3 regions of the Neobacillus sp. GCM10027624 genome follow, and region 3 is predicted to be linked to each of the others. Evidence: predicted binding sites of a transcription regulator. Region 3 holds the regulator's gene; each other region holds the start of a gene.
What was found. The regulator LexA, encoded in region 3, represses DNA repair genes until DNA is damaged. The targets are predictions, from matches to a motif close to CGAACATATGTTCG.
Positions count from the first base shown of each region.

Region 1: the regulator LexA is predicted to act here: its motif matches at 2,676-2,689, upstream of parE (DNA topoisomerase IV subunit B).
Region 2: the regulator LexA is predicted to act here: its motif matches at 5,101-5,114, upstream of ACFQZ9_RS02225 (YolD-like family protein).

Region 1 is NZ_JBHTHD010000002.1:35,018-43,440, reverse strand. Features, by position in the region: gene ACFQZ9_RS00215 (glycosyl hydrolase family 18 protein) at 1-906, shown strand, start outside; gene ACFQZ9_RS00210 (sensor histidine kinase) at 1,140-1,955, shown strand; gene ACFQZ9_RS00205 (CoA-binding protein) at 2,086-2,499, shown strand; gene parE (DNA topoisomerase IV subunit B) at 2,802-4,790, shown strand; gene parC (DNA gyrase/topoisomerase IV subunit A) at 4,777-7,215, shown strand; gene ACFQZ9_RS00190 (MarR family winged helix-turn-helix transcriptional regulator) at 7,446-7,898, shown strand; gene ACFQZ9_RS00185 (ABC transporter ATP-binding protein) at 7,919-8,423, shown strand, end outside.
Region 2 is NZ_JBHTHD010000002.1:461,681-470,103, forward strand. Features, by position in the region: gene ACFQZ9_RS02205 (PIG-L deacetylase family protein) at 1-358, opposite strand, end outside; gene ACFQZ9_RS02210 (pyridoxal-phosphate-dependent aminotransferase family protein) at 922-2,073, shown strand; gene ACFQZ9_RS02215 (LysR family transcriptional regulator) at 2,284-3,156, opposite strand; gene ACFQZ9_RS02220 (AbrB family transcriptional regulator) at 3,298-4,437, shown strand; gene ACFQZ9_RS02225 (YolD-like family protein) at 4,736-5,074, opposite strand; gene ACFQZ9_RS02230 (DUF3231 family protein) at 5,527-6,546, opposite strand; gene ACFQZ9_RS02235 (DUF4870 domain-containing protein) at 7,207-7,512, shown strand; gene ACFQZ9_RS02240 (DinB family protein) at 8,028-8,423, opposite strand, start outside.
Region 3 is NZ_JBHTHD010000003.1:477,425-485,847, reverse strand. Features, by position in the region: gene ACFQZ9_RS07325 (recombinase family protein) at 1-454, opposite strand, end outside; gene yneA (cell division suppressor protein YneA) at 470-793, opposite strand; gene lexA (transcriptional repressor LexA) at 952-1,575, shown strand; gene ACFQZ9_RS07310 (DUF4257 domain-containing protein) at 1,761-2,045, shown strand; gene glnA (glutamine synthetase family protein) at 2,127-3,461, opposite strand; gene ACFQZ9_RS07300 (MerR family transcriptional regulator) at 3,491-3,892, opposite strand; gene ACFQZ9_RS07295 (methionine gamma-lyase family protein) at 5,139-6,410, opposite strand; gene hflX (HflX GTPase family protein) at 6,426-7,694, opposite strand; gene ACFQZ9_RS07285 (trimeric intracellular cation channel family protein) at 7,878-8,423, shown strand, end outside.

The DNA.
Region 1 (8,423 bases), on a different contig from region 3:
GGGGTGAATGTCGTTTCACCAACATGGTTTTCACTTGAGGAGAAGGATGGGTCGATTAAAAACCTTGCGTCCCTTGCCTATAGTAAATGGGCAAAATCAAGAGGTTATCAGGTTTGGGGATTGTTTTCTAATGGCTTTGATCCGGAACTAACCCATGATGCACTAAAAGACTATGAAACTCGTCAAAAAATGATCCGCCAGTTGTTGCTATTCAGTAAAATGTACAAGCTGCAGGGAATTAATTTTGATATTGAAAATGTTAACAGCGAAGATGGACCATTGGTCACGCAATTGATGCGGGAAGCCGCCCCCTATATGCACGAAGCAGGCCTGATCGTTTCTATGGATATCACCTTTTCAGCAGGGGATAATAACAACTGGTCCTCCTTTTATGAACGAAAAGAACTTTCCAAATTAGCGGATTATTTGATTGTCATGGCATATGATGAACATTGGGGAGCAGCTTCTGGGGCGGGCAGTGTAGCCAGTCTGCCGTGGGTTGAAAAGAATTTACGGACATTGCTAACTGAGGTTCCGAATGAACGGTTGATTCTCGGTGTGCCTTTATATGCCAGGCTATGGATGATTGAAACGGAAAACGATGGAACAGAGAAGATTTCTGCAAAAACACTAACAATGGATCGTGTAAAGTCATGGATGAAGGAAAAGAAATTGAAGCCAACATATGATGAGGAAAGCGGTCAAAACTATGCGGAATACTATGATGCGAAAGAGAAAACCAGGTATAAAATTTGGATTGAGGATGAACTTTCTTTAAAAAAACGAGCAGAACTAGCAGCCAAATATGACCTAGCAGGAGTTGCCAGCTGGTCAAGATTCTTTGCTGATCACAATGCTTGGGTTGCCTTAAACATGAACACAAACAAATCCATCACCAAAAAATAACCGGCAAACCGCTGGTTATTTTTTTATTAAAAAAGAACAAATAAAGGCAAATTCATTACGAAAATATGGAGATTTTTCAAAAGATTTGATTCTTTATTGCTTGCAACAACATCCCCAAATATAATTTAAGTAACCATTAAAAGGAAAAACAAAGATAAGAGCCGGCCAATTCGACATAAGGAATGGTCGGTTTGTTGCATATAATCAACAACCAATGAAAGCGGTGGTAGTTTATGAACAAGCAAGAGAATCGTGATGATGCCTATCAGGAACTAACTGAAAAGTATGAGGCAATGATTCAAATGTTAGAAAACCGTATTCAAGATGAGATTACAAAAAACAGACAAAAGGACCAAATGCTGATTCAACAGGCAAAACTAGCAGCGATGGGCGAAATCATCGCAAGCATAGGGCATCAATGGCGCCAGCCCCTTAAACACTTGTCACTTTTAATCCAAGACATAAGAGATGCACAAAGATTTGAGGAAATGAACGACCAATACATGGACCAATTTACAAATGAGAGTATGATATTAATTGATTTTTTGGCCGGCACGATTCAAGATTTTCGTAAATTTTATCGTCCAAGTAAAGAAAAATGTGCGTTTTCACTAGCAGAATCGATTGAGGCCGCATTGTCCATATTCTCCTTTTTTCTTAAAAAACACAAGATTCGTGTTTACTTTGAGTATCGGGAGCAGCAAAAGGCCTATGGATATTCTAACGAATTTAGCCAGGTGGTCCTCAATCTCTTAACTAATATAAGAGATACATTTGTAAAAAAAGAAATAAAAGATCGAAAATTATTTATCACGATCAATGAAACTTCCGACCATCTTGTCGCGGAAATCATGGATAATGCCGGTGGAGTAGAACCAGAACTCCTATTAAAAATGTTTGATGCAAGCAATTGCAGTTGGTCCGAGGATTCGAAACTCGGCTTATACATTACCAAGGTCATTCTTGAAAACATGAATGGCTCGATAACTGCTGAAACTTTCGGTGAAGGAACCCGCTATCGCCTTTCCATTCCAAAAATCACTTCCTAAATAGATTCAAGTGATTCTCATTATGAAAAACTTACAAAATGCAAGACACACACAAAAAATAAGTATTGTTTTTTGGATTTCGCTTGAGAAAGAGGTAAAATAGAGGAAAAGGATGAAGGAAGTGGCATGAATGGCAATTGAAAATCCAAGTCGGGCAGAATTAGGCGCGATATTAAAAAAAGCAAAAAGAATTGCAGTGGTTGGATTAAGTAATAATCCAGATCGCACTTCTTACATGGTATCCGAAGCCATGCAAAAGGCGGGGTATGAGATCATTCCTGTCAATCCAACAATTGATGAAGCGCTTGGTATAAAAGCGGTAGCTTCGTTAAAGGATATCGAAGGTCATGTTGATATTGTCAATGTCTTCCGTCGTTCTGAGCAATTATTGGAGGTTGCGAAGGAATTTGACGAGATTGACAGCGATATCTTTTGGTCACAGCAGGGATGCATGAATGAAGAAGCATATCAATTTTTAAAGGATAAGGGTTATACCGTCATTATGGACCGCTGTATTAAGGTGGAGCATGCGTTAACCAAATAATAAAGGTGACTTTAAAAACTGCTAAAAAACAGCAGTTTTTTTGTTTTTATTTTCCAAGGAAATTGTCAAATATGGATGATAAAATGATGTTCTTTTAGAGAACGTATTTGCCAAATCGAAATAAATCGCTACAATTAAGCATAGACGCCGCAAGAAATGTGATAAAATAAAGTCGGCAAACATTCGTTCTATTTTAAAATTTTTAAAGGATTTTTAATTCTTTTAAACGAATGATTCATTTACTAATTAGATATGCAAACAGAATTATGTTTTCTTTTGTAAGGGATGAAAGGGGTATTTTAGTGGCAAGAACTCAGCAAGCTTTTGATTATAATGATGATGCCATACAAGTGCTAGAAGGTTTGGAGGCCGTCAGGAAACGTCCCGGGATGTATATCGGGAGTACGGATTCCAGGGGTCTGCACCATCTCGTTTATGAGATTGTCGATAATTCCGTCGATGAAGCGCTTGGCGGCTTCGGTGATCAAATCATCGTTAAAATACACAAAGACAATTCCATCAGTGTTGTAGATAAAGGACGCGGCATGCCAACAGGAATGCATAAAATGGGGAAGCCAACACCTGAGGTGATCTTAACGGTCCTACATGCCGGAGGAAAATTCGGTCAAGGCGGTTATAAAACGAGCGGAGGGCTGCACGGAGTAGGCGCTTCCGTCGTAAACGCTTTGTCAGAATGGTTAACCGTAACGATCAAACGTGACGGTTTTGTTTATGAACAGCGTTTTGAACATGGGGGAAAGCCGGTTACCACGCTTGAAAAAATCGGCAAAACCAATCAGACGGGTACGACCATTCATTTTAAGCCGGATCCAACCATCTTTTCGACTACTACTTATAATTTTGAAATATTATGTGAGAGGTTAAGAGAATCAGCCTTTCTTTTAAAAGGTTTAAAAATAGAAATTCATGATGAACGCAATGATGTCCACGAAATATTTCATTACGAAAATGGAATTGAAGCGTTTGTTGAATATTTAAACGAGGAAAAGGATGTTCTGCATCCTGTCGTCAGCTTTGAAGGTGCCCAAAATGGAATAGAAGTCGAATTTGCCTTTCAATTTAACGATGGTTATTCCGAAAACGTCCTTTCGTTTGTCAATAACGTTCGAACAAAAGATGGCGGCACCCATGAAGCAGGGTCAAAGACGGCTATGACCCGGGTGTTCAATGACTATGCCCGCAAGGTTGCACTTTTGAAGGAAAAAGACAAAAATCTCGATGGTGCTGATATTCGTGAGGGTCTTTCCGCCATTATCTCGGTCCGCATTCCAGAGGAACTTTTGCAGTTTGAAGGACAAACAAAAGGAAAATTGGGGACGAGTGAAGCAAGGTCCGCTGTTGATGGTGTTGTATCAGAACATCTTTCTTATTTTCTCGAAGAAAATCCTGATATTAGCTCATTACTTATTAAGAAATCAATTAAAGCCTACCAGGCCCGGGAAGCAGCAAGAAAAGCCCGGGAAGATGCGAGAAGCGGGAAAAAACGCAAGCGCTCAGAAGCCGTGCTTTCCGGTAAACTGACTCCAGCACAATCACGGAATCCCCAAAGAAATGAGCTTTATTTGGTCGAGGGTGACTCTGCTGGCGGTTCCGCCAAACAAGGACGTGACCGCCGTTTCCAAGCAGTACTTCCTTTACGAGGTAAAGTCATCAATACCGAGAAGGCAAAACTAGCCGATATTTTTAAAAATGAGGAAATCAATACAATTATCCATGCAGTTGGCGGCGGTGTAGGCGCTGATTTTAACGTAGAGGATATTAACTACGATAAAATCGTCATTATGACTGATGCCGATACGGACGGAGCACATATTCAGGTACTTTTACTGACCTTCTTTTATCGTTACATGAAGCCGCTTCTAGAGGCGGGTAAAGTGTTTATTGCCCTTCCGCCATTATATAAAGTGAGCAGAGGGACTGGAAAAAAAGAAGTAATCGAATACGCCTGGAACGAGGATGAACTACAAACAGCCATTAAAAAAGTGGGCCGCGGCTATATCATCCAGCGTTATAAAGGTCTTGGTGAAATGAATGCAGATCAGCTTTGGGAAACAACAATGGACCCGGAGACCCGAACATTAATTCGAGTGAAAATCGACGATCTGGCAAGGGCTGAGCGCCGTGTAACCACACTTATGGGTGACAAGGTAGAACCGCGCCGGAAATGGATTGAAAGCAATGTCGCGTTTACCTTAGATGAACAAGATACGATACTAGAGAATGAAAACATCATGGTCGCTGAGGGGGAATCTGAAGATGAGCTCAATTGAAAAATTTCGTGACTTACCTTTAGAAGATGTACTTGGTGATCGTTTTGGCAGATATAGTAAGTACATTATTCAAGAGCGTGCCCTGCCGGACGCACGTGATGGTTTAAAACCGGTACAACGAAGAATTCTTTATGCCATGCATGTGGAAGGCAATACACACGAAAAAGGCTTCCGAAAATCAGCGAAAACAGTTGGTAACGTCATCGGCAACTACCATCCTCATGGTGATTCTTCTGTTTATGAAGCAATGGTACGAATGAGTCAGGACTGGAAGGTTCGCAATGTCCTAGTCGAAATGCATGGAAATAACGGTAGCGTCGACGGTGACCCTCCTGCAGCGATGCGTTATACCGAAGCAAGATTGTCAGCCATTGCGGCGGAACTCTTGCGGGATATTGAAAAACACACCGTTGAGTTTATTCCAAACTTTGATGATACCTCAAAAGAACCAACCGTATTGCCTGCAATGTTTCCAAACCTTTTGGTAAACGGGTCTACCGGTATTTCTGCAGGGTATGCAACGGAAATACCGCCACACCATCTTGGAGAAGTCATTGATGGTGTTATTATGAAAATGGATCAGCCGGACGTAACGGTTGAGGATTTGATGACCGTTATCAAGGGTCCAGATTTTCCAACCGGCGGGATTATTCAAGGGATTGACGGTATTAAAAAAGCCTATGAAACTGGTAAAGGGAAAATCATTGTCCGCAGTAAAGCCGAAATTGAGGAAATCCGCGGCGGCAAGCAGCAAATTGTTATTACGGAAATTCCGTATGAAGTGAATAAAGCAAATCTCGTGAAAAAAATTGATGAGTTCCGATTGGATCGAAAAGTAGAAGGAATTTCCGAAGTCCGGGATGAAACGGACCGAACCGGGCTAAGAATTGTCATTGAATTAAAAAAGGATGCTGACGCAGAGGGCGTATTAAACTACTTATATAAAAATAGTGATCTGCAAGTTACCTATAACTTTAACATGGTTGCAATTTATAATAAGCGGCCAAAACAAATGGGCCTTCGTGAACTACTGGATGCTTATATTGAACACCAAAAAGAAGTGGTAACAAGACGGACTGAGTTCGAGCTCAATAAAGCGAAGGAGCGTCAGCACATTGTTGAAGGCTTAATGAAGGCTTTATCGATTCTCGATGAAGTGATTGCGACCATCCGTGCATCAAAGGATAAGCGGGATGCGAAGGATAACTTAATCGCAAAATTTGCCTTTACCGAACCGCAATCAGAAGCCATTGTTTCTTTACAACTCTATCGTTTAACAAACACAGATATTACAGCACTCCAAAGCGAAGCAGAAGAGCTAGCCAAGAAAATTGAGGAGTGGACAGCGATTTTGGCGAGCGAGAAAAAACTCCTTTCCGTGATTAAAAAGGAATTAAAAGACGTGAAAAAACGCTTTGCTGATGAGCGCCGTTCAAAAATTGAAGCGGAAATCGAAGAATTGAAAATTAATCTGGAAGTTATGGTTCCTAGCGAAGATGTTATTGTCACCGTTACGAAACAAGGCTATGTGAAACGGACAAGCCAGCGTTCTTATGCTGCATCAAACGGGCAGGATTTGGCCATGAAGGATACCGACCGCTTATTAGCACAGCTCGATATGAACACAAAAGATGTTTTACTTCTCTTCACCAATAAGGGAAATTATCTATTCTGCCCTGTTCATGAACTTCCGGATATCCGCTGGAAGGACCTTGGACAGCATGTCGCCAATATTATTCCAATTGAACGTGATGAAGAAATCATTCGAGCAATACCTGTAAAAGATTTTGAAGCCGATGCCTATTTAGTCTTTATCACTAAAAATGGAATGGTGAAGAAAACAGAACTGAAAGCGTACAAAGCACAGCGTTATTCCAAGCCGCTTGTCGGCATCAATCTAAAAGAAGACGATCAAGTGATTGATGTCCATTTAACAGATGGTTCGCTGGATGTTTTCTTAATCACCCACCTGGGGTATGCTTTATGGTTTGCAGAAGAAGAAATTAGTATTGTCGGGGCACGCGCAGCGGGTGTAAAAGGGATTAACCTAAAAGACGACGACTACGTTGTTGGCGGAAAGGTCCTCACTCCTAATAGCAATAAGTCTATCGTCATTACGACACAGCGTGGGTCTGTTAAGAAGATGAAATTGAAGGAATTTGATAAAGCAACAAGGGCGAAGCGAGGACTTGTCATCCTTAGGGAGCTAAAAACAAATCCACATCGAGTCATTGGCTTTGTGATGACGAACGAACACGACAAGATTTTTGTTCAAACAGAAAAAGGACACACAGAAAGTATTACCGCAGAAGATATTCGTTCAAGTGACCGGTATTCAAATGGGTCGTTTATCCTTGATGAAGGCGAAAATGGTAAGGTCAACTCGATTTGGAAAGTAGTTGCACCTGAAAACACTGGGGAATAATTATTATATTAAAGAGACGGCTGAAAATGGAGGCCGTCTCTTTTATTTTTTTCTGGAAAGTGAAGATTACTTTTGAAATATTTCGATTCATAAAACAAAAAGTCATAACACTTCATTGCATTCTAATTAAACTCTAATTTGACGTATAAATGACCAAAGAATATACTTAGGCTTACTAATAGATAAGTAACCTAACTATTTGTATCCTTAATAAAAATGAGGTGAAAGAAATGGCAGATATTGAAAGTGCCACTGCACAAAAGCTTTTAAAAGCGTTTATGCAATTCAGAAGGACCGGTTGGCACGAGCGGAAAATTGCTGGTTACAACCCAAGTGAATTCAAGGTCTTAGCGGCCATTTACCGTGAAGGAAACAACAAAAGGGCGGATATGAAGGTTTCAGAAATCAGTCAGAAGTTACACGTTACCTCGCCGACAGTCACACAAATCATTAATACACTAGAAAAGGATGGATTGGTTGAACGGAGGATTGATCAAGATGACAGACGAGCTGTTAAAATTAACCTTACATCAAATGGTGAAAGTGCTGTGATCGAGGCAAGAAAAGCCTTCTTTGAAACTTTTAGTGGGTTAATTGATCATTTAGGGGAGGATGATAGCGAACAATTGGCGGAATTACTCTCCAAAGTGATGGCTTACTTTAACAATCATTTGAATCGTTGAACGGAATGGAGTGACCAAACTTGATCAAATTAAGAAAATTTTTAAAACCATTTGGACTATCTGTGTTGGCCGTACTTATATTAGTCCTTTTGCAATCATTATCTGAGCTTTATTTGCCAACCTTGATGTCAGATATAGTGGATAAAGGTGTGGTCACCGGGGATACCCATTATATTTGGAAAATAGGCGGATTTATGCTGCTTGTAGCAGCAGGTGGAATGGTATGCTCCGTCACAGCAAGCTTTTTTTCAGCAAAGGTAGCCTCTGGATTTGGAAAGTCACTTCGTAGGAAATTATTTGCACATGTAGGAGATTTTTCACTTCATGAGTTTGATAAAATTGGTACCGCCTCACTGATTACTAGAACTACCAATGATATTACGCAAGTTCAACAAGTTTTAGTCATGATGCTTAGAATGATGGTTATGGCCCCGATGATGTGTATTGGCGGACTAATCATGGCATTATCCAAAGATGCAAAGTTAACCTTAGTACTAGCAGTCTCATTACCTATTTTAATCATTG
Region 2 (8,423 bases), on a different contig from region 3:
TTAATACCGCTTGAAACAAAATTTGATGGTCACGATTGGTGTCACCATAATGATGGGTAAATATAATAGATGGATCATACTTATCCAATAAGGCTTCAATCGATTTATTGATTTCATGAAGAGGTTTGGTTTCTAATAATAGATTAGGAAACTCCAAAAAAATTACCTCTTCCACCCCCATTTGTTTGTTGGCTTTTAACATAAGAGGTTTGATGTGATGTTCCTCTTCCTTTCGTCCTTTTGCGGCAATGACGGAAATGACTCTGTACCCATTATTTACTAGTTTTTTTATCGTTCCGCCGCTTCCAAGAATTTCATCATCGGGGTGAGCGGCAATCACTAGTACATTCTTACTCATAAAACACATCAACTCCAGAAAAAATTCTTTCTAGAAGTATATGGAAATAATTGCCTTAATGATATGGACAAACAGTCAAAAATGACAAAAAAGAAGCTTGTTTTTACCTTATATTTCCTTAAATACAGGAATGCTGCTTTTATCTTTAGTAAGTTCCTTCCAAAACTGTATGGATACATATAAAAAATAATGAAATCATTTTGATTCCCTCCATTTGTTTCCTGTATTTTTTGTGATTTTTTTTTGAAAAAAAATGTTTATTTTGTTGTTCGATAGTAAGATGCATTTACATAAAAAAAGGCTCCATATATTTAATATAAAAAAGACTGCCATCATTTCGAAGCCAGCTCATTAAAGAAGCACCTCATTCGTTCAGGAAAATGGCGATGCATTATTCTTTATCATTTTAGTTAGAAACCATATTCCAACCAGATCAGATCCATAAATCGGTATTTTATTTAAACTAACCCCTATAGGTTAGGATAAATTGATCCTTTTAAATATACCAATTATTTGCTACTATTACTCCATAAAATACTCTGATTTAAAAAGGAAGGATACATATGAGATATAACCCAAACTATGCACCAGGACCAACGGACGTACGTGAGAATGTACGCTTGGCGTTAGCTAAAAAAACAAATAACCCGGATTTTGATAAAGAATTCATCCACTATTACCATGAGGTATGCCAAAAAATGGGCCAGGTCATGGGTACTACAAATGAAGTACTGCTGCTTGCTGGAGAAGGAATTCTAGCTTTGGAAGCGGCCTGTGCGAGCTTAACTGAACCTGGTGACCGTGTCCTCGTACTCGATAACGGGATCTATGGTGAAGGTTTTCAATATTTTGTCAGAATGTATGGAGGAGAACCTGTTGTCTTAAGTTTTGACTATCATAAAGACATACCTGTTGAAGAATTACGCACTTTTTTAGAAAAAGATCATGACTTCAAATATGCAACATTTGTTCATTGTGATACACCAACGTCCATCTTAAATGATGTTAGTCAACTCTCTCCCGTACTAAAAGAATATGGCATTCTAACAGTGGTAGATTCAGTAGCTGGTATGGTTGGTGAACCCATCGATGTCGACCAAAATCAAATTGATATTTGCTGTGGAGGTACGCAAAAGGCTATCTCAGCACCTGTTGGCTTAGCGATCGTTTCCGTTAGTGAGGACGCTAAAAAAGCAATGAATAACCGTGTAACGCCAATTGCATCATTTTATGCAAACCTACAAATTTTCGAGGGATATATTGAAAAAGGCACCTTGCCTTATACAATGCCCGCTGGCAATATTGAAGCTTTAGATGTTGCCTTGGACAATATTTTAAAAGAAGGACAAATGGCTGTTTATAAGCGACATACAAAAATTGCGCGCGCTGTAAGGAAGTCTATACAGGAATATGGACTAACCTTATTCTTAGAATCAGGATGCTCCAATACGGTAACGGCCCTTATCATTCCAGCAGAAATAGGCGCATTACGATTACAACAACATATCAAAGAAACATACAATTTATTTATCGCTACTTCTTTGGCGCAATATGAAGATGTCATCTTACGAATTGGTCATATGGGCGAAAATGCCTTCATGGAAAAAGTTCTATCTGTATTAACTGTGATCGATCATGGCCTACGTGATTTAGGTTTCAAAGGAAAGGGTAATCTTGGACAACTATTCCTAGATGCCTATAAAGGAGAAAATTAAGGGATAGTTTTTGTCTGCCCGCTATAGAACCCACTCTTTTTTAAGGAGTGGGTTTCGTTCATCATTAGGAATTTTAAAAATATTTCCGTATTGCCCGCATCGTAAAAGAAAGCAGGTATAAATTTTTGTGTCAGCTAATGTAAACGGTGGTACATGAATATTGTTATACAACTCCCCATGTACCTCCGTTTTTGACCAGCTAATCCCACCCTAGGTAATGGATTGAAGGTCAATCCCCTCTACAAATTCGACGAAGGCCTTTACTACGTTGAATTCTAAAGATTCTTCATGGTAGAACATCCATGTCTTTCGAATGATTTTTTCTCCCTCCTTGTTTTTAATTTCAATTTTATTGATATGTACAAGATCATCAATATTCATGCTTGGCATAATTGCGTAGCCCAAGCCATAACCGACCATCTTTTTGCAAGTATCTGCTTTATCCACATTAATACTAACGAGTGGAGGCTGTGAATAATTTTCAGCCCACCAGTTATCAATTACAGCTTTTAATAATGGATCCGTTTCATAGTCAATTCTTGGTAAACTGGGCAGTCGGTTCATGTCTATTTCTTCTTTTGAAGCAATACAAATGCTTTCTTCGAAGAGAAACTTTTTTTGATCCTTCCAGCCATATTCCCCTTTTAAAAAGCCGACATGAACATCATGATTGTACATTAAATGGGCAATATCATTGCTGGAACCAGTTACTACTTTAAACTCGACATCAGGGTATTGATCTTTAAAAAGTTTTAATAATCCGGGAAGTTTATAATCCGTAAAAAACGTTGAAGCACCCAGCCTTAATGTACCTGATATTTTTTTCTCCATATTCAGGACTGTTTCTTTCATCCTTTGGATTCGCAATAACATTTCATGTGCATTTTTTGCAAGATATTCACCTTGTGGAGTAAATTCGACTCCGCGCCAGTTTCGATTCACGATTTTAACTCCAAAGTAGCTTTCCATTGTTTTTAACCGATTGGTTAAAGCCGGCTGTGAAATATGCAGTATTTTAGCAGTATTGGTTATATTTTTTTCTTGATAAAGGGTTTGCAAAACCATCCAGTCTCTTTCATCCATCGAAATCACCTTGTATCCCTTAAGAAATAACTTTTGATTATGGTTTCCAATATAAATTCCATATTTTATTTATTGCTTTGATTATACTATATTTAGATTACGAAATCTTCATTGGATATTTTGATGCAAGGAGGCTAGATTATGAATGGAAAAAACACCTTTTTTCGCAGTGTTTGTTTTATATTGATAAGTAGTTTAGGAGGATTCTTGATCTCATTGACCGACCTATCCATTGGATGGATGATCGGCACATTTTTGGCAGCTGCTTTCCTTTCCTTTTGGAGGCCATCCTTTTTAAGGGGTAATGAGAATCAAAAAGGGATGCCAAAATACTGGTTATTTATGGGGCAGTTTATTCTAGGCATTCATTTGGGACAAAAAATCAACTTGACTTTTTTGCATGTTTTTAAAGAAAATTGGCTTGCCATCATTCTTATGCTTTTTCTTTCGATCATTTTTTCCTTACTTTCCGGTCTCGTACTCTGGAAATATAGTAATACGGATATGATGACCAGCTTTTTCGGAACGGCTCCTGGTGGATTATCCGCCATGCCTGGGATTGCAGAAGAGGCAGGGGCAAATACGGCTATTGTCAGCATTATTCAAACCATGCGCGTGTTTTTAGTGATCCTAATGATTCCGTTGATTGCTTCTATTTCGGCTTCACACAGTGGAAATTCGGCGAATTCTGTTCCCCTTCCGGTTTTGGCAGACCCGGGATTTAAAATCGAGATGTTACTTTGGACTTTTGCCTTTATGGGATTTGCCTATGCGGGCTACTGGTTGATCAAATTTTTACGGTTTCCTGCTCCCTGGCTGATTGGAAGCATGGTGGGGGTTGCCATTGGCCAATCTCTTGGTTCGTTCATGATTGGCAGTGACATCGTTTCGTGGTGGCCTCATGAAGTAATCATTTTATCGCAGATCATGATTGCAGCAAGCATTGGCTCGCGTTTTCAGAAAAGCATGTTTATCGGGTTAAAACGGACGATCATCGTATCTTTCTTAAGTACGGTCGGTCTCATTTTCTCGATGTTTATGTGTGCGGTTTTAGTTGCTAAAATAACAGGGATTTCACTAATCACCTCTATCCTTGCATTCGCACCAGGCGGGATTGCTGAAATGACGACAACTTCTGTCGTCCTCCATGGTGACTCGACCTTTGTCGTAGCCGTACAGGTTCTTCGAATCCTAATTATATGTGTGATCTTGCCTCAATTTTTTAGATTGTTAAATTATCTTGAGCAGAAAAAGCACTTTTTATCTAAACCATCCCTTTAATTTTTTTACGTTAAATTTTTTATGGTTCATATAGTAAAAGTTTGGAATTTTCATATAAGATCTATTTTCACAAAAAGGTGCAGCGATACTTTGTGGATTCGAACAAATGTAGAAAGCTTTGTATCTGCTCCACCGTCACCTATGCGTGCCAACGTAATTGGGATTTACACTGCTGGTGTGCCACAAGAGGGTAACTCGATATTCCATTATCAGTTGTTACCAAGCTCACCCATCTTTCCATCAGCACCCATTTAAAGGAATAGAAACGGTAGCGTAAATTTGCTGCCGTTTTTGTTATTTAATCAACGACCTTCACTCCGACTACACTATCGAACGCCACCCGCTCAAACTCACCGGCTTTTACTTCTATCCGCAGCTCATGCGTTATTGGATCGACGTAATGAACACGGCCAGTTATCACTGAAGTAAATCCGTCATTCCATACCGTCAGCTTTACCGCATGATTGTATTCTGTTGCATACTGTATTCGCAGGTCGAACTCCTCCGCTTGATCCTCGTCTATGATTGGCTTATTAATGCGTTCCTGGTCTCGCCATAGATCCCGCTGCCCCTTTATTAGCTCGGGATGTCCAAACGCGAATTGCCATTTCATAACGCCTCGATCACGAATTGTCATAATAACCACCTCGGTATTATTATATGCGAACGAACGTTCTATATGAATAGAAAAATAAAAGAGCTGCTTAATACAGCTCTAATTACAAAGAAATTACCATCCTCGATTTCTCAACAAGATGCAATACAGCGCTGAAGGAATTCTAAACACCCTTCCCTTCGAAAACGACGACAATTCTCAAATTCTGCCAAATACACTAAACGACAATTCGTTTCGCTGGGACTTTGCGAAAAACAATTGCAGTGCAATAGTTGTAGCTTCCTGCAGATATAAGAAAACTTGGTTTATAGTTGTAAATACTTAAAGGACCGTCTGAAGTGATTCCATCTTCAACTCTTGCACCCATTCGTTTAAGTGAAACTCTTCACAAAATATCTGGAAGGAAATTGCTTAAGTCCTAATGTAATAAAATAAGCCCTATCTGTTTTTATGCAGAAGGACTTGAATATGGATTATAATTGATTCCATTTTTTTATTAATTCATCCCTATCAGGAGCTATAGGAGGCTGTTCTAGCCATCCATTTTTAATCATTATATTAGCCCCATCTTCAGCATACAAAGCTATTTCAGCAGTAAGCCTTACATAATTCAGACCTATATCCCTTCTAGGACTCATTGCCATACTTGTACCATAAAAACCAATACTTAGGGCAATAAGGGATGTAGTGTAGTACATCATAAGTCTATCTGAAAAAGTATGAGTTGTAGACTCTGTTACATCTGAATCCCATGACATAGGTACTGGAAGGTAATCCCCTCTAAGGATAGCTCCAAAAACATCACAATGCTTTTTTGCAATTTCTACACCTCTAAATAAAAACTTGGCTACCTCTTCTGACTTTGCAACTTGACTAAATCCTATTAAGGTTGCAACTCCAAAAGCATTTCTTTGAAAATTAACATAGAGGTTTGATATTTCTGTCCCAACTAATGGTCTCTTTTCTCCAAAAAACCCTTTAAGAAAACTTTGTTTTTTAACAAAATCAATATCATCTGGTACAGGTAAATAAGGAGACCTGATATAAAGACCTTTAGATAATAAAAGCTCTTTTACCTCCCTAAGAAAATTTATTAATTGTGAAATACACTCACTAAAATGACTGTAAACATCTGCCCTAACTGATACTGACAGATTTATACTGTATCCTTGCAGAGCAATTTGTGATGCTTGGTGGAGGTAATTCAAAAAATATGTGTCTGAATACAACCTAGGAGCATTTACATTTACATCCTCATTAAGTTTAAATCCATAAGGTATTGGGTACTTTTCTTTGTTAAAAATCTCAGTTAGTGTTTTAAGATTTCCTTGAGCGATCCCAAAAGCATGTTTGACTAGTGCTTTAATCTCTTCATCCTCAACTATGGTTAAAAAGTATTTAAACTTACAAGCTATGGCAGTATCATTAATATAGGATGCCCAAAGAGCTGTTATCTCTGCTGATGTAAGCTTAACCTGATTGCCTTTCTCCATAAATAAACCTCCATCTAACCAAACAAACCTTTGTTGTACAATATTCCCCTATTTTTCAAACAATATGTAATTGTAGTTTCAATAAAAAAGCCTACTGCCTTATACAGTAAGCTAAAACAATTTATAATTACTTCCTAACCATTTCTGCCCGTTAGAGTTTAAGTACAAACATTCACAATCTCATTAATTTTGGTTAGATTCTTTATAGATAGCTCGCTCTACTAATAATTGATAAATATAAATGATGATTCCATAGAAACAGATAAAATGAAAAAATGTTTAGGTCTTATTTTTTTAAACTCAAAACCCCAACCTGGGTGAAGAATTTTACAAGAGGAAATGAAAGGAATAAATTGATAATAATATTGGTTGCAAGATATTTAAAAAAGTTTTTAACCACGAGTTTTGTAACAAATAATAAATGTGTACATTTTAAACTTTGTTCAGCAATCGGGCAAAATATGGAGAAATCTCAGCATCATACCATATATTGGAAAATAAAAAAGAATAGTTCGCATACTGGAATTTTGATTTGGACTACGACCAAAGTCGTATAACGATTTAGTTCATAGCCTGATGTACTATTCTAACCCAAACTTTATAATGATTAATGAATAAAGTTTTGTTAAATATTACGATACAAAGAGGAGTAAATTTTAAATGAAAAATAAGGGTTTCAAAATATTGATTCATGCTAGTACTTGGTTTGCACCTATACTAGTTCCCATTATCACATATTTTATTATTTCAGATCGAGAAATTAAAAGCTTATCCTTACAGGCTTTGGTATTTCATATTGTAATTGGTATTTTAATCTCAGTGTCTGCTTTTTTTTCTTGGATATTAATCGGGATTCCATTCCTCATTATTTTTGGACTCATTGCTATAATAGCTCCGATTGTTGGAATTGTTAAAGCAATTAATGACCGTCCTTTTCGATATCCTATTATTGGATCATGGTTTTGATTAAATCTAAACAAATCTAATCGTTTTAATGATGATGAAAGTGGTATTTAAATCACTTAATCTTTTATATACTCCATGCCATGGTAATTCATGAGAATGTTAGCTCTGTACGGATACTTGAAAAGAATAGATATGAGAGTGCATTGCTTCAATAACGATCTTCCATAAACGGGCGTCACCCTGTAGTAATGATAAAAGTCCAAATTCTCAATTTTAATGTTGAGAAATTGGGCTTTTTGTATTTATTTATAGTGCAAAATAGCACTTAAAATAAGTGCAGATTACCTCCTAAAGTGACACCAATTATTTACCAAACAATTTCATTAAATTTGGGTATTATTGTACAACTAACACTTAGTTAGCACAAAAAGAAAACGGGATCGCCGCAGCCATCCCATTCCTTAGTTCTTGCACCCGTTAGTGTAAGTGTATTTGTTCACAAACTTGCTTAAAAAAGCCATTTTTTTGGCTATCTTTATTCAAAACTGTTTTTTTATTATTTTACGAACTCCCTCTCAGGTAGCCCACAATATGTCTGTACTTTTAGGTATGTAACCAAGTAGACGCAGCATTGCTACAATTTGCCCTTTATGATGAAATTCATGTGTAATAGAATGAGTTAGTAATTGGTGTGGCGTTTTCCTTATAGCTCCACTGCCTATCTTCCAAGAAGGTTCTTTTTCGATAATATCATCAAATTTATCAGTGAATTGTTCAAATACAGTATCTACATATTTGTCCGCTTGTTGAAAATAACGTTGAATATCTCCTATCTGCATCTCATTGATTACTTCCTTTGTTAATAGGGGTGATGTTTTTTCTGAAAGTGTAAAAGAACCCAGCCAAGCATGATAACAACCTGCCACATGAACTAAAGAATCTCTTATACTTTGAAAACCAAATCCAAATTC
Region 3 (8,423 bases):
TCTCAGGTTTGTATCCTTGTTGGACTGCCCTTTTCATACCACGCTTTATTTTGATGTTATGGAGCTTGCGCTGGTATTCCTCTACCATCCCAACAATTTGTAACACCATTGAATCTGATTCAGAAAGCTGCAGTTCTCCGTTGTGTGATATACAAAAAAGCTTTATATCTTCTTTTAAAATACAATGCAACAGAGCAATCTTTGCATTACCTCTGCCCAATCTCGTTTCATCCTGAATTAATACGGCCTGGATCGGTTCATCTTTAATTGTTTGAAGCAGTTGAAGAATCCCATCCCTTTCCAGTTCATAACCACTTGCTTGTTCTTTAATGATGGATACAACATCAAATTGATACTGTTTAGCGAGCTGGATGAGTTCTTCCTCTTGCCTTTTAAGTGAGGTTTCCTGTGTCTCTTTTGTTGTACTCACTCGGCAATAAATAATTGCTTTCATACTTAATCTCTCTTTCTATTCTTCAGCAGCACTTGCTAACTCTGTAGTAGATAAGGTTTTCTTATTAACGGGAATAACAATCTCTTCACCAGGATAAATGTTTTCATCTTCTATTTTATTATGGAGTTTAACCCAATTTACGAATTCCTTATTGGAAAGAGAATGCTCATTTGAGTATTCCTTAGAAATTTTCCAAAGGGAATCTCCTTCGGAAACAGTTATTTTTTTATAGCGTTCATTTGCGGATGAACTAAAATCAATCGAAAGTATAAAAGCAAATAGGCAGCTTAATCCAATTAGAATAATAGAAAATGAGTATTTGGTCCATATTTTTTTCATTACAAACACCTCTCGACAGAATATATGTTCGTTTAATTGATTTTATTATAATCCGAACATCTGTTTGTTGTCAATAATATTCGAACTTATGTTTGTATAAAACTGGCGAACATGCTATAATTAAGGTAACAATTACTAGTGGCGAGGTGGAAATTACCATGGCTAAAATTTCTAAACGGCAGCAGGATATTCTTGATTTCATTAAAGGCGAGGTAAAGAAAAAAGGGTATCCACCCTCTGTTCGGGAAATCGGTGAAGCAGTCGGTCTTGCTTCCAGCTCTACCGTTCACGGTCATTTAGCTAGATTAGAAAGTAAAGGGCTTATTAGAAGAGACCCTACTAAACCAAGAGCAATCGAAATTTTAGAAGTAGATGAAACAGCTCAAATCCCAAGAAATAACGTTGTCAATGTTCCTGTTGTCGGTAAGGTAACCGCCGGGCTTCCGATTACAGCGATAGAAAATGTTGAAGAATATTTTCCACTTCCCGAAAGACTTGCTCCATCTGATGAACACGTATTTATGTTGGAAATTATGGGTGAAAGTATGATTGAAGCAGGGATCCTTGATGGGGATTATGTCATTGTAAAACAGCAGCCAACCGCTAATAACGGTGATATTGTTGTCGCAATGACCGAGGAAGATGAGGCAACCTGTAAACGATTTTTTAAAGAAAAGGATTATATTCGCCTTCAGCCGGAAAATTCCGCAATGGAACCAATCATTTTAAGGAATGTCTCTATTTTGGGAAAAGTGATTGGAGTTTATCGACATATACATTAATAAAAAAAGTCAGTACAAAATAATGTGCTGACTCTTTTTTATAGGGATTTCACTATATTTATTTTACAAATATTGAAAATTCAGTATTTTTTACCCATTTTTTATAGATTACAATTTTAATATAATGGAATTACACCAAGATTTACCTTAGGTCAAAAATTTAGGCTTAAGGAGGTTGAGAAACTGTGTTAAAAGGCATTATTTTCTCTTTCATAATCGGTGGTGTAGTTGGAATTCTTGGACATGTTCGAAAGCATGGAAAAATCATCATGCCGCGTAAGACAAAAAAGTTCATTTATCTTGGGTTTTTAGAAGAAATGCTTCTTGGCGCCTTTGCTTCACTGCTTCTTGTTTTGTATATTTCCCCTAATTCTTATGTTGAGAAAATGACCATCTCGATTACCGCAGGGATTGGTGGTGATTTAGTTCTGACCGGTTATAAGCAATTCAAGCAAAATGGTTCAGATTAAATGCAAACCCCTAAATCCCATAAGCTTACTTGCATAATAATAAAACTCCTAAGCAGCAATGTGCTTAGGAGTTATTTTGTATTAATACATAGACATGTATTGTTCTCTTTCCCATGGGTGAACTACTGTACGGAACATATCCCACTCGATTTCTTTCGCTTCAACAAAATGTTCGAAAATATGTTCACCAAGAGCAGCGACCATAGTTTCGTTGGCTTTTAACTGATCCAATGCTTGTGCTAATGTTGCAGGAAGATCGATGATGCCTTCTTCGATTCTTTCTTCTTTGCTCATTACATAGATGTTGCGGTCCACGGCCGCAGGAGGAGTTAAATTATTTTTAATTCCATCTAAACCTGCTTTCAAAAGAACAGCTAAAGCAAGATATGGGTTTGCTGCAGGGTCAACGCTGCGCACTTCTACACGTGTGCTCATTCCACGTGAAGCCGGGATACGAATTAATGGTGAACGGTTTTGTGCAGACCATGCTACATAACAAGGTGCTTCGTAACCAGGTACAAGACGCTTATAAGAGTTTACTGTTGGGTTTGTTACAGCTGTAAAGCTTGGAGCATGCTTCAAGATTCCAGCAATGAATTGACGTGCAGTATCACTTAGTTCAAGATCACCAGTTGGCTCAAAGAATGCATTTTTGCCATCTTTAAATAGGGATAGGTTGCAGTGCATTCCTGAACCATTCACACCGAATAATGGTTTCGGCATAAATGTTGCGTGTAAACCATGTTTGCGTGCGATGGTTTTTACCACAAGTTTGAATGTTTGAATTTGGTCACAAGCTGTTACAGCATCAGCATATTTAAAATCAATTTCGTGTTGTCCAGGAGCTACTTCATGGTGAGAAGCTTCAATTTCAAATCCCATTTCTTCAAGCTCAAGAACGATATCACGACGGCAGTTTTCCCCTAAATCGGTTGGTGCTAAGTCAAAGTAGCCGCCTTGGTCGTTTAATTCAAGAGTTGGTTCACCTTTTTGATCTAATTTAAATAGGAAGAATTCCGGCTCAGGTCCTAGGTTAAAGTTTGTGAAGCCAAGTTCTTTCATCTCTGCTAGAAGACGTTTAAGGTTATTACGTGGGTCTCCGGCAAAAGGTTTGTCATCTGGAGTATAGATATCACAAATTAAGCGGGCAACTTTACCTTTTTCCGCAGTCCAAGGGAAAACAACCCAAGTATCAAGGTCAGGATGAAGGCGCATATCAGATTCTTCAATCCGTACAAATCCTTCAATAGAAGAACCATCAAACATCATTTTGTTATCTAATGCTTTTTCTAATTGGCTGATTGGAATCTCGACGTTTTTAATCGTTCCAAGGATATCTGTGAATTGTAAACGAATAAATTTAACATTTTCTTCTTGTGCCAAACGTTGAATATCTGCTTTAGTATACTTAGCCATTTTATTACCCCCTATTAATAATTAAATGATTAATGGAAAAAGCGTGACATATCTCCCTGTCTTAAAGTTGGACGGCTTAATTTGTTCGTGTGCAACAATTCATTGCGAAGTAGTTTTCTAAGCTGTTCATCCGTTAACTCACGTTTGGATTTTTCAGCCTGTTGTTGAATAATATTGGTTTGTTGCTCTTTCACAAGGAATAGCTGTTTGATCCCAGCCATATTGACCCCTTGATCAATTAAATCCTTGATTTCTAAAAGCCGGTCAATGTCATTTAAACTAAATAAACGCCTGTTTCCATCCGTTCTTGCTGGAGAAATTAATTCGTGCTCTTCGTAGTATCGGATTTGTCTTGCAGTTAATTCCGTTAGCTGCATGACTGTTCCGATGGGAAACAGTGGCATGGAACGGCGAATTTCTTTTCCGCTCACCTATCCTCGCCTCCCTTTTCGTAATTCATATTGTTATTATATTTGGTGTTAGAAAATATGTCAATCATATGTTAGATTTTCTAACATGGTTTTTTATTTGAAAATTTTTAGATTTCAATGATGGGTATTATTATGTAACGGTATTATTTTAAAATATACATAGTGCCATTTATATATAATTTTTTATGTTCATATGTTCTGAGAGGTTTTTTTAGTTCCCGGGCAACGGATTTTTTCATCTTTGGAGGCACTATGAGGCCCTGATTGTTCCCACTCAATCGGTTTTTTCGCCTTCACAGGCACTACGTTACCTTGTTAGTTCCCGCTCAACCGATTTTTTCACCTTCACGGGCACTATGTTACCTTGTCAGTTCCCGCTCAACCGATTTTTTCACCTTCACGGGCACTATGTTACCTTGTCAGTTCCCGCTCAACCGATTTTTTCACCTTCACGGGCACTATGCGATCTTATCAGTTCCCGCTCAACCGATTTTTTCGCCTTCACGGGCACTATGTTACCTTGTCAGTTCCCGCTCAATCGGTGTTTTCGCCTTCACGGGCACTATGTGATCTATTAGTTCCCGCTCAACCGATTTTTTCGCCTTCACAGGCACTATGTTACCTTGTTAGGTCCCGCTCAACCGATTTTTTCGCCTTCACGGGCACTATGTTACCTTGTCAGTTCCCGCTCAATCGGTGTTTTCGCCTTCACGGGCACTATGTGATCTATTAGTTCCCGCTCAACCGATTTTTTCGCCTTCACAGGCACTATGTTACCTTGTTAGGTCCCGCTCAACCGATTTTTTCGCCTTCACGGGCACTATGTTACCTTGTCAGTTCCCGCTCAACCGATTTTTCCACCTTCATGGGCACTATAAGCCCCTGTCAGTTCCCGCTCAACCGATTTTTTCGCCTTCACGGGCACTATGTTACCTTGTTAGTTCCCGCTCAACTGATTTTTTCACCTGCACGGGCACTATGTTACCTTGTCAGTTCCCGCTCAACCGATTTTTTCGCCTTCACGGGCACTATAAGGCATTGATAGTTCCCGCTCAACCGATTTTTTCACCTTCACGGGCACTATGTTACCTTGTCAGTTCCCGCTCAATCGGTTTTTTCGCCTTCACGGGCACCTAGAACACCTCAAAGTTCTCACGCAAACAACGTTTTCACCTTCACCGGCACTTAGCCCGATTATAAAATCTCGAAAAAGGGCCGCCACAAGTAGCAACCCTCATAGTTTCAGCTAATTTAGTTGAATTAATCCTTTTTCCAGCAAACGATCCACTGCCAGGCAAACAGCTATTTTAACATGTGAATAGGTGAGACCGCCCTGAACATAAGCCACATACGGTGGCCGGATTGGACCATCTGCCGTCAGCTCAATGCTAGCTCCCTGAACAAAGGTTCCGGCCGCCATAATCACATCGTCCTCATAGCCAGGCATATAAGCAGGATACGGAGTGACATGTGAATTAATCGGCGAGGCAAATTGAATGGCCTGGCAGAAAGCCACCATTTTATCGCGGTCATCAAATTGTACCGCTTGAATCAGATCTGTCCGCTCCGAATCCCATTTTGGTGATGAATTCATCCCCAATTTTTCAAGCATAGCCGCAGTAAACACAGCACCCTTCACAGCTTCCCCCACCACATGCGGAGCAAGGAAAAACCCTTGATACATTTCCTGAAGACTGTAAAGAGAAGCACCGGCTTCTGCGCCAATACCAGGTGAAGTCATCCGGTAAGAACAAGCCTCAACCCACTGTTTTTTCCCAACTATATAGCCGCCCGTCTTGGCAATTCCGCCGCCAGGGTTTTTGATCAGGGACCCGGCCATTAGATCGGCCCCAACATGACACGGCTCCAATTCTTCAACAAACTCACCATAGCAATTGTCCACAAACACGACAACATCGCTTTTGATTTCTTTAACAAATGTAATCATTTCTTTGATTTCAGCAATCGTAAACGATGGTCTGGTTGCATAGCCCTTTGAACGTTGGATACCAATCATCTTGGTATTCGGCTTGATTTTAGCTGCAACCGAATCCCAATCAATTGAACCCCTGCTACTTAAAGATACACTATCATAGCTAATCCCAAATTCCTTTAACGACCCGACCCCGTTCCCGCGAATCCCAACAATTTCTTCAAGCGTATCATATGGTTTTCCGGTCATATATAAAAGCTCATCACCCGGTCTGAGTACTCCAAATAATGCAATGGAAATCGCGTGGGTGCCGGAAATAATTTGCGGGCGGACAAGACCTGCCTCTCCCCCGAATACATCTGCATAGACTAATTCCAATGTATCTCGGCCAATGTCATCATAGCCGTACCCTGTTGTCGGGATGAAATGAGAATCACTTACCTTATGTTTTTGATAACTTTGCAACACTCGAAACTGATTTACCTCAGCTCTTTCTTCAATCCTTTTATGTACCTCAGCAACTTGTCTCTCTACTTCCTTGACAATCGGCTGAAGATTTTCCCCATTTTTCAACTGTTGAAACATTTTGTATCTCCTATTCTACACTTTAAATTTCTCTAATTGTCCTGTAATCTGGTGGTCCTTAAGTGAATATCCCCGGCATTGATATAGCTGACTTTCCTCATTAAAACTGAGATCACGCAATACGGTTTCATTTTTTAATAAAGACAACAGCTTTCCTTCAGTCGATGGAACTTCCACTTGATATGGAACCATCGCTTCAATAACGACACTTTCCATTTTTCTTTTTAGCTCATTCCGATCCTCTTTGTCAAATGCACTAATAAAAACAGATGGGGTATTTGCAGTCGGAACAAAATCCGGGTGCTTCTGATCCCTTTTATTATAGACGGTTAATTGCGGGATATCTTTAACTTCTAAGTCCTCAAGCAGTTTATTAACTGTTTTTTCATGATGAAAATAATCAGGATTGGACATATCGACAACATGAAGCAGCAGATCTGCTTCCTTCACCTCTTCCAATGTGGAGCGAAAGGCAGCAATCAGGGTGGTCGGAAGATCCTGTATAAAACCAACTGTATCGGTAATTAAGGCAAGGAACCCGCTTGGTAAAATTAACTTCCGAGTCATCGGATCAAGGGTTGCAAACAACTGATTTTCTTCATAGGACTCTGCCTCGGATAGACGATTAAACAAAGTTGATTTTCCAGCATTCGTGTAGCCGACGATGGCGACTTGAAAGGTTTTATTTTTCTTTCGTCTCTCTCTGTAGCGGTCTCGATGCTGGACAATCACAGAGAGCTGTCCTTTAATATCATCAATCCTGCGGCGGATATGACGCCGATCCGACTCGAGCTTTGTTTCCCCTGGTCCTCTTGTTCCAATTCCGGCACCAAGACGGGATAAAGCCGTGCCCTGTCCGGCTAGGCGCGGTAAAAGATATTGGAGCTGTGCGAGCTCTACCTGTAATTTTCCTTCCTTTGAACGTGCCCTTTGGGCAAAGATATCAAGTATCAGCTGGGTTCGATCAATAATCCGAGCACTGATTTCCCCTGCTAAATTTCTCTTTTGGCTAGGGGAAAGTTCATCATTAAAAATGACTAGATCGGCATCAAGTTCTTCCGTTAATGCCTTTAATTCTTCGACTTTCCCTTTGCCTAGGTATGTAGCTGGATGGATGCGTTCACGTTTTTGAGCAACCGAAATCAGGACTTCACCTTGTGCTGTCTCTGTTAAGGAGGCCAATTCATCCATCGAATATTGAAAACGCAAATCGTCCATCTCTTGTGTTTGGCATCCAACAAGAATTGCTTTTTCAACGGTTTCCTTTGTCTCCGTATTTTCCATCAGCATTCTTCCTTTCGAAAAGTTCTTCCATCATCATATCAAATCATTCCAAAATTCTCTAATTTCCACCAAAAATCAGTTGATTTATCACCTTTAAATGTTAAAATCATATTTGTTTATATTAATATATTATTTTTATATAATGTTTTAGATAAAAGAAATTTTGGGGAGAAATGAGAAGAAATGACTTGGGAAGTGCTAAGTATGATTGGTACAATTGCTTTTGCTGTCAGTGGAGCAATTGTAGCAATGGAAGAAGAATATGATATTTTGGGAGTTTTTATTTTAGGAATTGTTACAGCCTTTGGCGGTGGTGCGATTCGAAACTTGTTAATTGGTGTCCCTGTATCGGCCTTATGGGAGCAGGGATTACTTTTTCAAATAGCCATTATTGCTATATTAGCGGTATTTTTGTTTCCTGCAAATTTACTGAAGCAATGGCAAAAATGGGGAAATTTATTTGACGCGATTGGACTTTCAGCTTTCGCCATTCAAGGAGCCATCTATGCTTCTAACATGCACCATCCCATAAGTGCAATTATCGTCGCTGCTGTTTTAACGGGAATCGGTGGTGGGATTATTCGTGATTTATTAGCAGGACGAAAACCGATTGTGCTACGGTCTGAGATATATGCCGTTTGGGCGATTCTAGCTGGAATCATCATTGGCTTAAAGATTGCATCTAGTCCATGGGAGTTATATACCTTATTTGCAATCGTGACCGTTTTA